DNA from 2 places in the Novosphingobium sp. CCH12-A3 genome. Region 1 is predicted to be linked to the other one. Evidence: riboswitches for the same ligand, from Rfam matches in the RefSeq annotation. Region 1 holds a riboswitch; the other holds the start of a gene.

Region 1 (6,810 bases):
GGCAAAAGCCCCAGCGCGGGCTATGGCGATGCGCAAGCCCGCCAGCAGCGGTGGCACGCTCGCTGTCACCTCCGTGGCGAAGGCCACCGGTTCAGGCAGCCATAGAGCATCATCACCAAGGCAAGCTGCGGCTGCATCGATCCGGCAGTCGATATCGCCCACTTCTCCCGCCTGTACCAGACCAAGGTGCCGTTCGGGCAAGGCCACATCCGGGCTTGGGGGCATGGAACCGAGCCAGCGCATTCCCGGCGGTAGGCTTTCGCGCAGCATCGCGGCGTGGCGCTCGCTGCCAACGCGATTGGCCAGCGCTGCAACCACGCGGATGTCATCGCGATAAGTGGCAAGACCATGCGCCAGCGCTCCGAAGGTCTGTGCCATGGCGCTACCGTCGATGACCGCCAGCACCGGCAGGCCAAAGCGTACGGCCAAGTCCGCAGCGGAAGGATCGCCATCAAACAAGCCCATGACGCCTTCGACAAGGATCAGGTCTGCTTCGCGGGCAGCCTCATGCAACAGACGGCGACATTGCGCCTCGCCCACCATGAAGAGATCCAGCTGGTAGACCGGTGCACCGCAGGCGCGTTCGAGGATCATCGGATCCAGGAAGTCAGGGCCGAATTTGAACACGCGGACCCGCCGCCCTGCCTGCACGTGGCGGCGGGCAAGAGCGGCCGTGACCGTCGTCTTGCCCTGCCCCGAAGCCGGCGCGCTGACCAGCAACGCTCGGCAAGATGCGGTCGTCACCGATCGATCCCTTCTTGGGCGCGCACGCCGTCACGGAAGGCATGCTTCACGTCGCGGATCGCGCTCACGGCGTCGGCGGCGGCAATCAGCGCATCGTCTGCGGCACGACCGGTGATGACCACGTGCTGCATCGCCGGTCGCGCCTCGATCGCGGGCATGATCTCATCGAGCGCGAGATAGCGGTAGGTGATGAGGTAGGTCAATTCATCGAGCACGACGAGGCTGATGTCAGGTTCGGCCAGCGCAGCTTTGGCCTTTTCCCAGCCCGCCCTCGCAGCGGCAATGTCACGTGTCCGATCCTGCGTTTCCCAAGTGAAACCCTCGCCGCACTTCTCCCAGATCACATCGGGGTGCGAGGCGAAGAAGGCGCGTTCACCGACGTTTTCCGCACCCTTGATGAACTGGAACACCGCCGCTTTGCGACCGTAGCCGAGCGTCCGCGCCACCATGCCAAAGGCGCTGGAGGACTTGCCCTTGCCGTTGCCGGTGAGAACCAGCAGCAGGCCTTTGTCGCGCGTGGCGGCGGCGATCTTGGCATCGACCACCGCCTTGTGCTTGCGGGCGCGCTCGCGGTGCGCCTCTGGGGTTTCGCTCATTGCTCTGCTCGTGAGGCAAGCGAGGGGCGCGCGGCGACCAGCAAGGCATAGATGCCTGCTGCAGTTGCGGTCCACAGCAGAGTGGCCGCAAGGGTCGGTGGGAAATAGCGAGCGAGGCGGGGCATAAAGCCTGCGACGGTCGGATCGGTAAAACGGCCACCGAGGAAGTAGAATCCGCCACTGGAGAACAGCTCGGAAACCAGCGTGGCAACGCTGACCAGCGCCAGCAGCCCCAGCAGTGATGACGGTTCGGTGCCCAGCTTGTCCGCGCCCGCGCGCCCGGCCAGCCACATCGTGCCGTAGGCCGGAACGAGCATCCAGTAGGCAGGGGTGAAGCAGAAGCTGGACTGGCCGAACCAGCCGATCACTGTCACGTCGATGGCAAAGGCGAGCAGGAAGAGCCCTGCAAAAGCAGTCGCGCGGCGCAGGAAGAAACCGCCGACGAAGAAACTGGCAAGGCTGGTGTCAGGCAGGTGCATGACATTGCTGAGCGAATGGGTGCGGGTTACGAGCATGACGATCGCAAGCGCGCCAAACATCGCGAGATCAGGACGCGAAATACGGACCATGATTGGCCTCCTGTGAACAGGTATGAATTGATTGTGCGCATGCGTGATGCGCAGGATCGGCAAGACGTGCGGACGCGCACGTCTGGCTGGATCTCAGGTGCTGGTCATCACGGATCTCCCTCCGACAAGAACGCACAACAGTGTCGTCCGCGAAGGGTGTGCCTTCGTCCGCCCGGTACATCCCGCCCGCGCAGAGAAACGACCGCAACAGGCCGGTTTCCTGACTTCCGGATCGTCGCGCCTTTCGCCGCCTTCTCGGGCCGAAACCCAATGGCATGATGGCGATGCGCTACCGGTTACAGTTGCGGGAGCAGTGCCGGATTGGGTGGCTTGCGACCACCGCCCGGACTTCCCGATTAAGCCCTTTCGGGCACCCGTTGCGAAAGACTGGATAAGCCAAGCAATTGATCTGCGCAAGTATTCGCACTTGCAGCAGCAAAAACATGTCGCTACCTGCACCGCCGCGACAGGTTCCCCGAGAGGGGATCAAAAGGGAACGGGGTGTAAAACTCCGGCTGCCCCTGCAACTGTAAGCGGCGAGCCGACCGGCCAATTACGCCATTGGGACCTCACCGTCCTGAGAAGGCGGCCGGACCGGCATTGACCCGCGAGCCAGGAGACCTGCCTGTTGCGGTCGTTCTTCGTTCGGGCAGGGTGCACCGGACGTTCGAGGTTGCCGGCTTGCAAAGGCGGCACACCCCTCGCGCAACGACAGCCATTGCCTGCCGGGAAGCCCCGTGCGGGAAGCGATGCCGTGTTGCGCCTTGCGGTGCATATGCCGGCGCGTGCTTCCTTCGCGTGTCTGAGCGGCAGGTCCATGCCGTTCGTACCGAAGGGAGCCGCACCATGCGTCCTGCCCATATTCCTGTTGTTTCGCTTGCCACGCTACTCGCCTCGCCCGCTTTAGCCGAGGACGCGCCTGATCCTTCAATCGTCGTTACTGCCTTGCGCAGCCCGGTCGAGCAGAGCGCAGTCTCTGCCACCGTAACCGTGCTTGACGAAACGGCGATCCGCGCCCAGCAGCCGATCGCGCTCACCGATCTAATGCTGCGCACGCCAGGCGTCAGCCTTTCGCGCAATGGTGGCTTTGGCACCGCCACATCGCTACGCATCCGCGGCGCCGATTCCTCGCAGACCGTGATGGTGATCGACGGTGTGCGCATTTCCGATCCGTCGGCCACCGGCGGCGGCTATTCGTTCTCCAACCTGCTGATCGACGACATCGAGCGCGTGGAAATCCTGCGCGGGCCGCAATCGATCCTGTGGGGAAGCGATGCCATCGGCGGCGTGGTCAGCGTACTGACGCGACGCGCGGAACAGCCGCTGGAAGGGAGCGTGGCGGTCGAAGCCGGCACCCACTCCACGGTCAACGCCCAGGCTGGCATTGGCGGGGCCGGATCATTGCTCGACTGGCGCGTGGCGGGCTCCGCCTTCACCACCGATGGCATCTCCGCACGCAGCAACGGCACGGAGGACGATGGCTACCGCCGCGTTTCCGCCAGCGGCACAGCCACGCTCAAGCTCACGCCAAACCTGTCGGTCGACTTGCGCGGCTATTTGGCCGATGCGCGCAACGAATTCGATGGCAGCTCGGGGGACGCGCGTACCTATGGCCTGACCACCGAATGGACCGGTTATGCAGGTGTCAATCTGGCCCTGTTCGATGGGCGCCTCACCAACCGCATTGCCGTGCTGCAGACCGAAACGGACCGCGAGAACTACGATCCGGCGCGCTCGATCCGGTCCTTGAACTTCGATGCGCATGGCCGCGTGCGCCGTTTCGAATATCAAGGCAACTTGAAGCTTGCAGAAGGTCTCAGCGCCAAATTCGGGGCTGAACGCGAGGAGCAGCGCATGACCAGCGCCTCACCCGGCAACAATACCGCCGATTACGCCCTCGTCCCGCAAAGCGCCGATACGAACAGCGTCTACGGCGAGTTGCGCCTCACCCCGCTCATCGGCCTGACGCTGAACGGCGGTGTGCGCCACGACGACCAATCCCGCTTCGGCGGCAACACAGTTCTTACCGGAGGCGCAGTCTACACGCCTAACGCCGGGCAGACTGTGCTGCGCGCCAGCTATGATGAAGGCTTCAAGGCTCCTTCGCTCTACCAGCTGTTCAGCATTTACGGTTCTGCCGTGTTGCAACCGGAGCAGGCCAAGGGTTGGTCGGTCGGCGCCGAACAGTCACTCGGCGAAGTTTTCCACGCTTCGGCGACCTGGTTCGAGCGGGAAACCGAAAATCTGATCGACTTCGCCTTCTGTCCGACCACCGGCACCTTGCCCGCCGCGTGCTATATCCCCGGCACGACAACCACACGCTTCGGCTACTACGCCAACGTGCGCAAGGCCCACGCCAAGGGGCTGGAGCTGGCCGGCAGCGCGCAGCTTGGCGTGCTCTTTGCGACAGCAAACTACAGCTGGATCGAAGCGGAGGACCGTTCGCCCAGCAGCACTGATATCGGCCGTCAGCTTGCCCGCGTGCCGCGCCATCTTGCCAATCTGGAAAGCGGGGTGGACCTGCCGAAGGGCCTGCGCGCCAGTGTGGCCGCCCGCTATTCGGGCGAGACTTTCGACCGGGCCGGCAGCAGCACCGAGCTGCCAGCCTATTGGCTGGTCGATCTTCGCGCCGCGTGGCGGGTTGCCGAAGGGCTGACCATCAATGCCCGCGCTGAGAACATCATGGACAAGCGCTACGAGACAGCGGGCGGCTATGGTGCCCTCGGGCGTACGGTCTACCTTGGTCTGAGGAGCCGGTTCTGATGCTGCGCGCGATCGAACCCGGCCCAGCGGTGGTCGTCTGCTCAACCTGCCGCCTTTCTGCCGATCAGCGTGAGGATGCAGAAGGCCAGCGGGGCGGTGCCCTGCTTGCCCAAGCAATGCGCAGTCTCCAACAGGCCGATCCCGCACTGTCCGCAGTGGCGGTGCAGGAGACTGCATGCCTCTTCGCCTGCCAGCAGCATTGCACCGTGCATCTGCGCGCATCGGGCAAGATCGGCTACGTCCTGGGTAGGTTCACCCCCACCGAGGAGGCGGCCCGCGCTATTCTCGAATACGCCACTCTCCATGCGCAAAGCGCGGAAGGCGTAGTGCCCTATGGCCAATGGCCCGAAGGCGTGAAGGGACAGTTCATTGCCCGTACCCCGCCGGAAGGCTTCGTCTGCGCATGATCTGCTTCACCGATGAGGCAGCCTTCGCCTTTGCACTCACTGCGTTGCCCGCCCCCGACGCGCAGGCCAGCGCACAAGCGCGAGAACGGCAGGAGAGTCTGACCAAACCTGCCGGATCGCTGGGCCGGTTGGAAGAGATCGCCGTATTCATGGCCGCCTGGCAAGGCAAGGCACAGCCATCTATCGACCGAGTGCAGGCGGTGGTCTTTGCCGGAAATCACGGCGTGGCGGCGCAGGGAGTCAGTGCCTTTTCCCCGGAAGTGACCGCGCAGATGGTCGCCAACTTCCGCAATGGCGGGGCGGCTATCAACCAGTTGACCCGCGCATGCGGCGCTGATCTGTCGGTCATCGCACTCGATCTTGACCTTCCGACCGGCGATATCTCTCGCGAAGCCGCGTTGACGAGAGACGACTGCCTCGCCGCGCTCAATGCCGGTGCTGCCTCTGTTCTGCCGGACACGCAACTGTTGCTGGTGGGCGAGATGGGCATCGCCAACACCACGCCTGCAGCGGCGTTGGCCCTGCAAGCTTTCGGCGGCCGCGCTCAGGACTGGTGCGGGCGCGGCAGCGGCGTTGACACCGAAGGGGTAACCCGCAAGGCGGCGATAGTCGAAGCTGCGTCCGCCCTGCATGGACAGGCCTGCTCGACCCCGTTCGAAACGCTGCGCCGCCTCGGTGGGCGCGAAATTGCAGCCATGGCTGGCGCAATACTGGCGGCGCGATTGCTACGCGTGCCGGTCCTGCTCGACGGGTTCATCTGCTGCGCCGCCATTGCGCCGCTGGCGGCAGGCCATGAGGACTTTACCGCGCATTGCCTTGCCGCTCACTGTTCCGCCGAACAGGCTCACGCCCGCCTGCTGCGAGACCTCGCGCTCGATCCAATCCTCAACCTTGGCCTGCGGCTGGGCGAAGGATCCGGCGCCGCGTTGGCTGTACCGATCGTGCGCGCCGCGCTTGCCGCCCACAATGGCATGGCAACTTTCGCGCAAGCTGCCGTGGCACAGGCGCTGTGAACAGCCGGACGATCCACCTCGTGCGACACGGGCCGCCCCTGCGCACCGGCCTGCTGCTGGGTCATCGCGACGAGCCCTGCGCCGACCCCGCAGGCGGCCTTGCCGGAGCAGTGCCCGAGAGCCTTGCCATCGCCTGCGTGATCAGTTCAGACCTGCAGCGCGCCAGCGCTGGCGCGCAGGCGCTGGCAGTCGCAAGAGGCGTTGGCGTTGCGTGCGACGCGCGCTGGCGCGAACTGGATTTTGGCGATTGGGACGGGCTTTCACCGGAATGGGTCCCGGCCGAAGCCCTCGCCCGTTTTTGGGACGATCCCGACACGTGTCCCCCTCCCCGCGGCGAGAACTGGTCATCCCTGCGGGCCCGCGTGGCCGATGCCATTGCCGAGCTTCCCGACAACGCGCTGATCGTCACGCATGGCGGCGCAATGCGGGCAGCGGTATCGGTGCTCACCGGGCTGGATTTCAGGCAGGTCTGGGCCGTCGATCTGCCTTACGGCGCGCTGCTCTCCCTGCGCATCTGGCCGGGTGCCGCCCTGTCCGGGCAGATCATCCGCCTCCGCACCGAAAACCTGCGATGAGGGCCATGATTCTTGCCGTGCAGTTCATGACACGACTGCCCGTTCCCGCGATGGATGCGACGGAGGCGGATTTTGCCAATGCTATCCGCTGGTTCCCGCTGTGTGGAGCTCTTGTGGGTTTTTGCGTTGCCGGCGCTGGCTGG
Region 2 (6,810 bases), on a different contig from region 1:
AACAGTTCGAGCACGTCGATGAAGTTGGTGCCGTTGACCGGGTCCCCGCCGATGCCGACAGCGGTGGTCTGGCCAAGGCCGATGGCCGAGGTCTGGAACACCGCCTCATAGGTCAGCGTGCCCGAGCGCGAGACCACGCCGACAGAGCCTTCCTTGAAGATCGAACCGGGCATGATGCCGATTTTGCACTGGTTGGGCGTCAGCACGCCGGGGCAGTTCGGACCGATCAGGCGGCTCTTCGAACCCGACAGCGCGCGCTTGACCTTGACCATGTCGAGCACGGGCACGCCCTCGGTGATCGCCACGATCAGCTCCATCTCGGCATCGATCGCCTCGAGGATGGCGTCGGCGCAGCCCGAAGGCGGCACGTAGACGCATGATGCGGTCGCACCGGTGACGGCCTTGGCCTCGGCCACGGTATCGAACTGCGGCAGGCCGATGTGGGTCGTGCCGCCCTTGCCGGGGGTCACGCCGCCAACCATCTGCGTGCCGTAGTCAAGCGCAGCCTGCGTGTGGAAGCTGCCGGTCTTGCCGGTCATCCCCTGCGTGATGACCTTGGTGTTCTTGTCGACGAGAATGGACATCAATCACTTCCGGATATTGCGTCCCCGCGAAGGCGGGGACCTCGGTGTTGTTACGCAACACCTGCGTAAACCGACTGAGGCCCCCGCCTGCGCGGGGGCGCACGTCATCCTACCAAATTAAGCCAGCGAGCTATCGATGCCCTTGCAGGCTTCCAGCAGTTCCTTGACCGCGTCGACCGAGACCTGGAGGTTCGACTTGGCTTCGTCGTCCAGCTCGATCTCGATCACCTGCTCAACGCCGTTCGCGCCGATCAGCACGGGCACGCCAACGTAGAGGCCGTCAACGCCGTACTGGCCATCGACGTAGGCAGCGCAGGGCAGGATGCGCTTCTGGTCATTGAGGTAGGCTTCGGCCATGGCGATGCCCGAAGCGGCCGGGGCGTAGAACGCCGAGCCGGTCTTGAGCAGGCCGACGATCTCGCCGCCGCCCGAACGGGTGCGCTGCACGATCGCGTCGATCTTCTCCTGGGTGGACAGGCCCATCTTGACGAGGTCGGGCACCGGAATGCCGTTGACCGTCGAGTACTGGGTGACGGGCACCATGGTGTCGCCGTGGCCACCAAGCACGAACGTGTTCACGTCGCGGATCGAGACGCCGAATTCCCAGGCGAGGAACGTGCTGAAGCGCGCCGAGTCGAGCACGCCGGCCATGCCGACGACCTTGTTGTGCGGCAGGCCGGAGAATTCGCGCAGCGCCCAGACCATCGCGTCGAGCGGGTTGGTGATGCAGATGACGAAAGCGTCGGGCGCGTTGTCACGGATGCCTTCGCCAACAGCCTTCATCACCTTGAGGTTGATGCCGAGCAGGTCTTCGCGGCTCATGCCCGGCTTGCGGGCAACGCCTGCGGTCACGATGATCACGTCGGCACCGGCAATGTCGGCATAGTCGTTGGTGCCGGTGATCTTGGCGTCGAAGCCTTCGACCGGGCCGCACTGCGAAAGGTCGAGCGCCTTGCCCTGCGGCACGCCTTCGACCACGTCGAACAGGACGATGTCACCCAGTTCCTTCTGGGCGGCGAGGTGGGCCAGCGTGCCCCCGATATTGCCTGCGCCGATAAGCGCGATCTTCTTGCGTGCCATGCTCTACGGTCCTTTCCCGTTCGCGGGGACAAGCATACAAATGCCAGCAGAGCTTTCGCCCAGGTCCCTCCCGTGCCCCGCGAGACAGGAAGGTTCTGGCAGAATGAATCGGGCCCTAGGCCCGCGCGCACACGAATGCAACCGCGAAAACCCGCTATATCCGGGGTTTTTGTGATATCAGTTCGCAATAGCAAAAGGTCTGTTTCCGAGGTGTTGCGCAACCCCGCAATGCAAGGTTGGGGCGCAAACTATCCGACCAGCAAAAAGCCCCGGCGTCTCCACCGGGGCTCCCTTTTGTTTTTCCTCTCCGCAAACTCTTGCGCGGATCAGCTGTGCTTGCGCTTCAGGAAGTCGCGCGCCATCCGCCGGTCGAGTGTTGCACAGACCTCGACCCAGAATTCCACGCGGTTCGGCTCGCCGCTGCGTTCGGCAATGACCGCAGCGTCTCGTGCGCGCGCTGCTGCTGCAAATCCATGCGCGGCGAACATGCGGAGCGCGGTGTCCAGCGCCTCGTCGTGGCACTGAGATCCCGTACCATTGTCGTTTATCGCCCGCAGGTGTCGCGCCTGGATCCGTCGCGAAAGACAGGGGGAAATGATGCCGTAACGGGGCGCAAATCGCAGCATGGTGCCTCAACTCTCTGACGGCGCCGGGGACAATCGGTGCCGTTCTCCACGACCCCGCCCTAGACCCACCTGCGCTAAGAGTGTGTGTGACGACACGGTAAAGGAACGAATAACCACCCGTCCTGAAACAGATTTGCGACGAGCGGAATGGAACAGGTCTGCGCAATCCCGAACCCGCTCTTCCTGAGCCTGTCGAAGGACGCAGGCGCAGCATCAGATGCTTCGACAAGCTCAGCATGAGCAGACTTCGGCGTCTGCTCAAGCCCCCGGCTGCGCGATCCACTTGTTGGCGTTCTCGTACCCCGGCAGCACGGAGCCACTGCCCGAAACGGGCGCTCCGGTAGCGCCCGCCTTCACGCCGGGCAGCACCTGCGGGCGGACTAGGTTCTGCGTCGGGGCGACTTGCGAGATGGCCGCAGCCGGTGTCGCAGTCGCAGCACCCGGCGCCACGATCCGCCCTTCCTCGAACGCCTTCTCCAGCGCCAGCGGATCGGCAATGTCGACGGGCGAGGGCGTCCATGTGCGCGGATGCGGCGCGGCAATCGGCTCGCCGCCGAGATAGCGCGCGGTGAACGCCGCCGGACGCCCCGCTGCCCCTGCCCAGCGATAGAAGCGATGCGCCCCGATCGTGCCGATGAACGAAAGGCTCGGCGCCCAGTAGGGATGCACCGCCGTCGTATGATAATGCGTCGCCAGTCCCACCGGCGCATAGACATAGCCGGCCAGCGCATCGGCGGCCACGCGCCGCGCCCGGTCCCAGAATGCCTTCATCGGCTTGCGCGCCAGCGAGCCATCGCACGCGAACGAGAACTGGCACCCCGGCCGCTCCGACCCCTGGTAGACTACGCCGCACACCGTGTTCGGCCATGCCGGATGCGCCACGCGGTTGAGCACCACTTGCGCCACCGCGCGTTGCCCGCCGTCAGGCTCGCTCGCCGCCTCATAATAGATTGCTGCGGTCAGGCACTGCAGAGCCCGCCAGCGGTCCTCGCTCGACCCGGCCGCCGACACCGGACGGGCCGAGAGGATCTCGGCATCCGAATGGCTCTGGTCCCATTTCGCCTGCGCTTCTGTCGGCGCGATCAGCCCGCTGTCGCTGGTGTCGAGCCAGTAGAACGCCGAGCCCGGAAAGCTGTCACCCCCGCGCTCGAACGGTTGCAGTCCCGCCATCTGCGCGCGCGCGACAGCCGCTTGAACGCCGCCCGGTTCGCCCCACCCGGTCGGCCCGAGCAGCAGACCCAGCACGCCGAACATCGCCACGCCGCCCAGCCGCTGCCGCATCAGCGAAGGCGCGCGCAAGGCGTTGCGGATCGAGCGCATATCCCGGCGCCGGATCCGCGCCGCAAAATCGAGCGGACGCTGCTCGCCATAAGCCGTCGCTGCCACGCCGGGCAGTTCGATCGGGCGATAGGCAAGCTCGAGAGGCATGGGGCTGGGCTGAATCCTGAAAATCCTCAATTGCGCTAACCTTTTGCGCCCCCTCGCGCACGGCCGCATTTCCCGCTGTCCCGATGCGGCACAAGCTCCTGCGATCCGGTTAACTGGCGAGCCCACGGCCTGGCGCTCAGATCGGAAAACCTCACGCAAAGACGCGAAGACGCAAAGAGGTCGTGCGCTGCCGCAGGCAATGCTCTTGGATAATCGCCGCAGGAGGTGATGGCTGTCCTATCGAACCTGCGCGGCATCTTCGCGTCTTTGCGGCTTTGCGTGAGAATGAATTGGGCAGCAAACCTGCCCCGAAGTACGTAGTTCCTCTTGCAGCGCAGCAAAGTTCCCGCTAGTTCCCCGCGCCGACGCCAACGGTGCCCGGTAACACGGGCTAAGAGGGAAGCCGGTTCAAATCCGGCGCTGCCCCCGCAACTGTAACCGGAGAGCGCGCTGTCCAGTGATGCCACTGGTGCCGGATTCGATCCCCGGTACTGGGAAGGCGGGCAGCGGGCGATGACCCGGGAGCCAGGAAACCTGCCGATGGTAGTCGTTCCGCGGCCGGGCGGGGTGTACCGGGCGCACGCGACGAGGCGCGCCAGATTCATGGCCCAGCGCACCTCTCGCCATGGACGGCATCAACCGTTCGTGGCCGGAGTTGCGTCCTGTGAAGAAGTACCTGCTTTCCGTTTCTGCCCTTACCCTTGCGACGCCTGCGCTTGCCCAAGGTACGGACGACGTCGTCGTGGCTGACTACAAGATCGACCCGGCAACCATCACCGTCATTGCCACCGGCAGCGAAACCCCGCTCAGCAAGACCGGCCAGCCCGTCACCGTCATCACCGCCGACGAAATCCAGTCGATCCAGGGCCCCGACATCACCCGCGTCCTCGAACGCGTCCCCGGCCTGACAATTACCCGCAACGGCGGCCCCGGCAGCTTCACCGGCGTGCGTTTGCGCGGCTCGGATGCCGAGCAGGTCCTCGTCCTCGTCGATGGCGTTCGCCTCGAAGACGTCTCGGCCCCCTCGGGCGGCTTTGACTTCGGTACGCTGACCCCCGGCGGCGTCGAGCGGATCGACGTGCTGCGCGGCTCCAACTCCATCGTCTGGGGCAGCGCGGCCATCGGCGGCGTGATCGCGGTCCAGTCGCGCGAACTCAACGGCATTGAAGCCAGTGCCGAACTGGGCGCGAACGACAGCTATCTCGCCGATGCTGCAGCAGGCATCGCGTCAGACTTCGGTGCGCTCACCCTCAACGGCGGCTACAGCCGCAGCGATGGCGTCTCGGCCGCAGCGGTCGGCACCGAACCCGATGGCTTCCGCCAGTGGCGCGTCGGGGGAAGGGGCCGCGTGAACCTGTCGCAAGACCTCGCGATCGTCGCCACTGCCCGCTACGCCGACACCCGCACCGACATCGACGGTTTCGGCCCGCCGACCTACCTCGTGTTCGGCGATACCCCCGAATACCAGACCACCCGCCAAGCCTCGGGCCGCGTCGGCCTGCGCTACACCGGCAGCAATCTCACGCTCAACACCGGCTTCGCGATCTCGGATACCAAGCGCGACTACTACGACCCGACTTTCGGCACTGATCCGTCCTACGGCTACAAGGGCCGCTCGGAGCGCGTTGACCTGACGGGCCGCGTCAACCTGCCTGCCGATTTCACGCTCGATTTCGGCGGTGACAGCGAATGGACGCGCTTCTCGAGCACTTTCGATGCACAGGCCAAGGCCAACCTCACCTCGGGCCACGCCCTGCTTGGCTGGAGCAGCGATCGCGCCAGCCTCGCCGCCGGTGTCCGCATTGACGATCACAGCCGGTTCGGCACGGCCTGGACCTTCGGTGCCAACGGCGCGTTCGAATTGGTCGATAACCTCCGCCTGCGCGCCAGCTATGGCGAGGGCTTCAAGGCCCCGACGCTCTACCAGCTGCTTTCAAACTATGGCAACGCCGCGCTCAACCCCGAACGCAGCAAGAGCTACGACGCCGGCCTCGAATGGGGCGCGCCCTACGGCAAGCTTCACGCTGCGGTCACGGTCTTCCGCCGCGATAGCCGCAACCTGATCACCTTCGTATCTTGCGCCAGCCTCAACGCCTGTGCCACGCGTCCTTTCGGCCTCTACGACAACGTCGGCCTTGCCCGCGCACAGGGCGTCGAAGCCGAACTCGGCGCGCGTCCTACCGACACGCTCCACCTGCAGGCCGCATACACCTACCTCGAAACCGAGAACCGCACGCGCGGCACCGCCAACTTCGGCAAGGACCTCGCGCGCCGTCCTGCCCACGCGCTGACCCTCTCGAGCGACTGGACATCTCCCCTCGCGGGCCTCGCCCTCGGTGCCGACTTGCGCCTCGTCGGAGACAGCTTTGACAACGCGTCGAACACCCGCCGCCTCGATGGCTACGCGTTGACCACCGTGCGCGCCAGCTTCCCCCTGACCGAGAAGGTGGAACTCTACGGCCGTGTCGAGAACGTGTTCGACGTGAATTACCAGACCGTCGCCGACTACGGCACCTGGGGCCGCTCTGCCTATATCGGCATCCGCACCAGATACTGATGAAAGCGCCTGCGCCTCGTTCCGAAATCCTGCGTCCCCGCGAAGGCGGGGACCTCGGTGTTGTTACGGAACATCGGCGTAAACCGACCGAGGCCCCCGCCTTCGCGGGGGCGCAACAAGATCCTGGACGCATCCACCCCGTCCTCTCCAGAGGATGGGGCCGGGGAGTGGTCTTGCTCGCAGCGTCCCTTACCGCCAGCTGCATCCCCCAAGGCAAGGCCACTCCCGAATCCCGCGCAACCGCGCGCCCGACCATCGTCAGTCTCAATCCCTGCACCGACGCGATCCTCGCCGAAGTGGCAGATCCGGCGCAGATCCTCGCCATTTCGCACTACAGCAAGGACCCCCGTTCCGCCTCGATGGACGCGCGCCTCGCAAGCGTCCTCCCGGCCACGCGCGGCACGGTCGAGGAAGTGCTGGCACTCAAGCCCGATCTCGTGCTCGGCAGCACGTTCATCGATCCCGCCACGGCCAGCGCCTACCAGCGCCTTGGCCTGCGCCTCGAAACCCTCGGCATGGCCAGCACCATCGAGGC

Evidence for each region. A riboswitch is a leader RNA that binds a small molecule or an ion and turns the genes downstream of it on or off. The one in region 1 is predicted to bind cobalamin.
Region 2: linked by a shared signal. The riboswitch ahead of AX703_RS10690 (TonB-dependent siderophore receptor) and the one ahead of AX703_RS03895 (TonB-dependent siderophore receptor) in region 1 are both predicted to bind cobalamin.

What each region holds. Positions count from the first base shown of each region.
Region 1 is NZ_LSIA01000053.1:26,251-33,060, forward strand. It holds gene AX703_RS03880 (cobyrinate a,c-diamide synthase) at 1-744, opposite strand, end outside; gene cobO (cob(I)yrinic acid a,c-diamide adenosyltransferase) at 741-1,340, opposite strand; gene AX703_RS03890 (hypothetical protein) at 1,337-1,909, opposite strand; cobalamin riboswitch at 2,102-2,302, opposite strand; cobalamin riboswitch at 2,361-2,553, shown strand; gene AX703_RS03895 (TonB-dependent siderophore receptor) at 2,756-4,672, shown strand; gene AX703_RS03900 (DUF1636 domain-containing protein) at 4,672-5,079, shown strand; gene cobT (nicotinate-nucleotide--dimethylbenzimidazole phosphoribosyltransferase) at 5,076-6,092, shown strand; gene AX703_RS03910 (histidine phosphatase family protein) at 6,089-6,667, shown strand; gene AX703_RS03915 (adenosylcobinamide-GDP ribazoletransferase) at 6,664-6,810, shown strand, end outside.
Region 2 is NZ_LSIA01000136.1:370-7,179, reverse strand. It holds gene sucD (succinate--CoA ligase subunit alpha) at 1-584, opposite strand, end outside; gene mdh (malate dehydrogenase) at 702-1,664, opposite strand; gene AX703_RS10700 (hypothetical protein) at 1,991-2,290, opposite strand; gene AX703_RS10695 (cell wall hydrolase) at 2,549-3,718, opposite strand; cobalamin riboswitch at 4,074-4,275, shown strand; gene AX703_RS10690 (TonB-dependent siderophore receptor) at 4,344-6,275, shown strand; partial or broken gene AX703_RS10685 (ABC transporter substrate-binding protein) at 6,449-6,810, shown strand, end outside.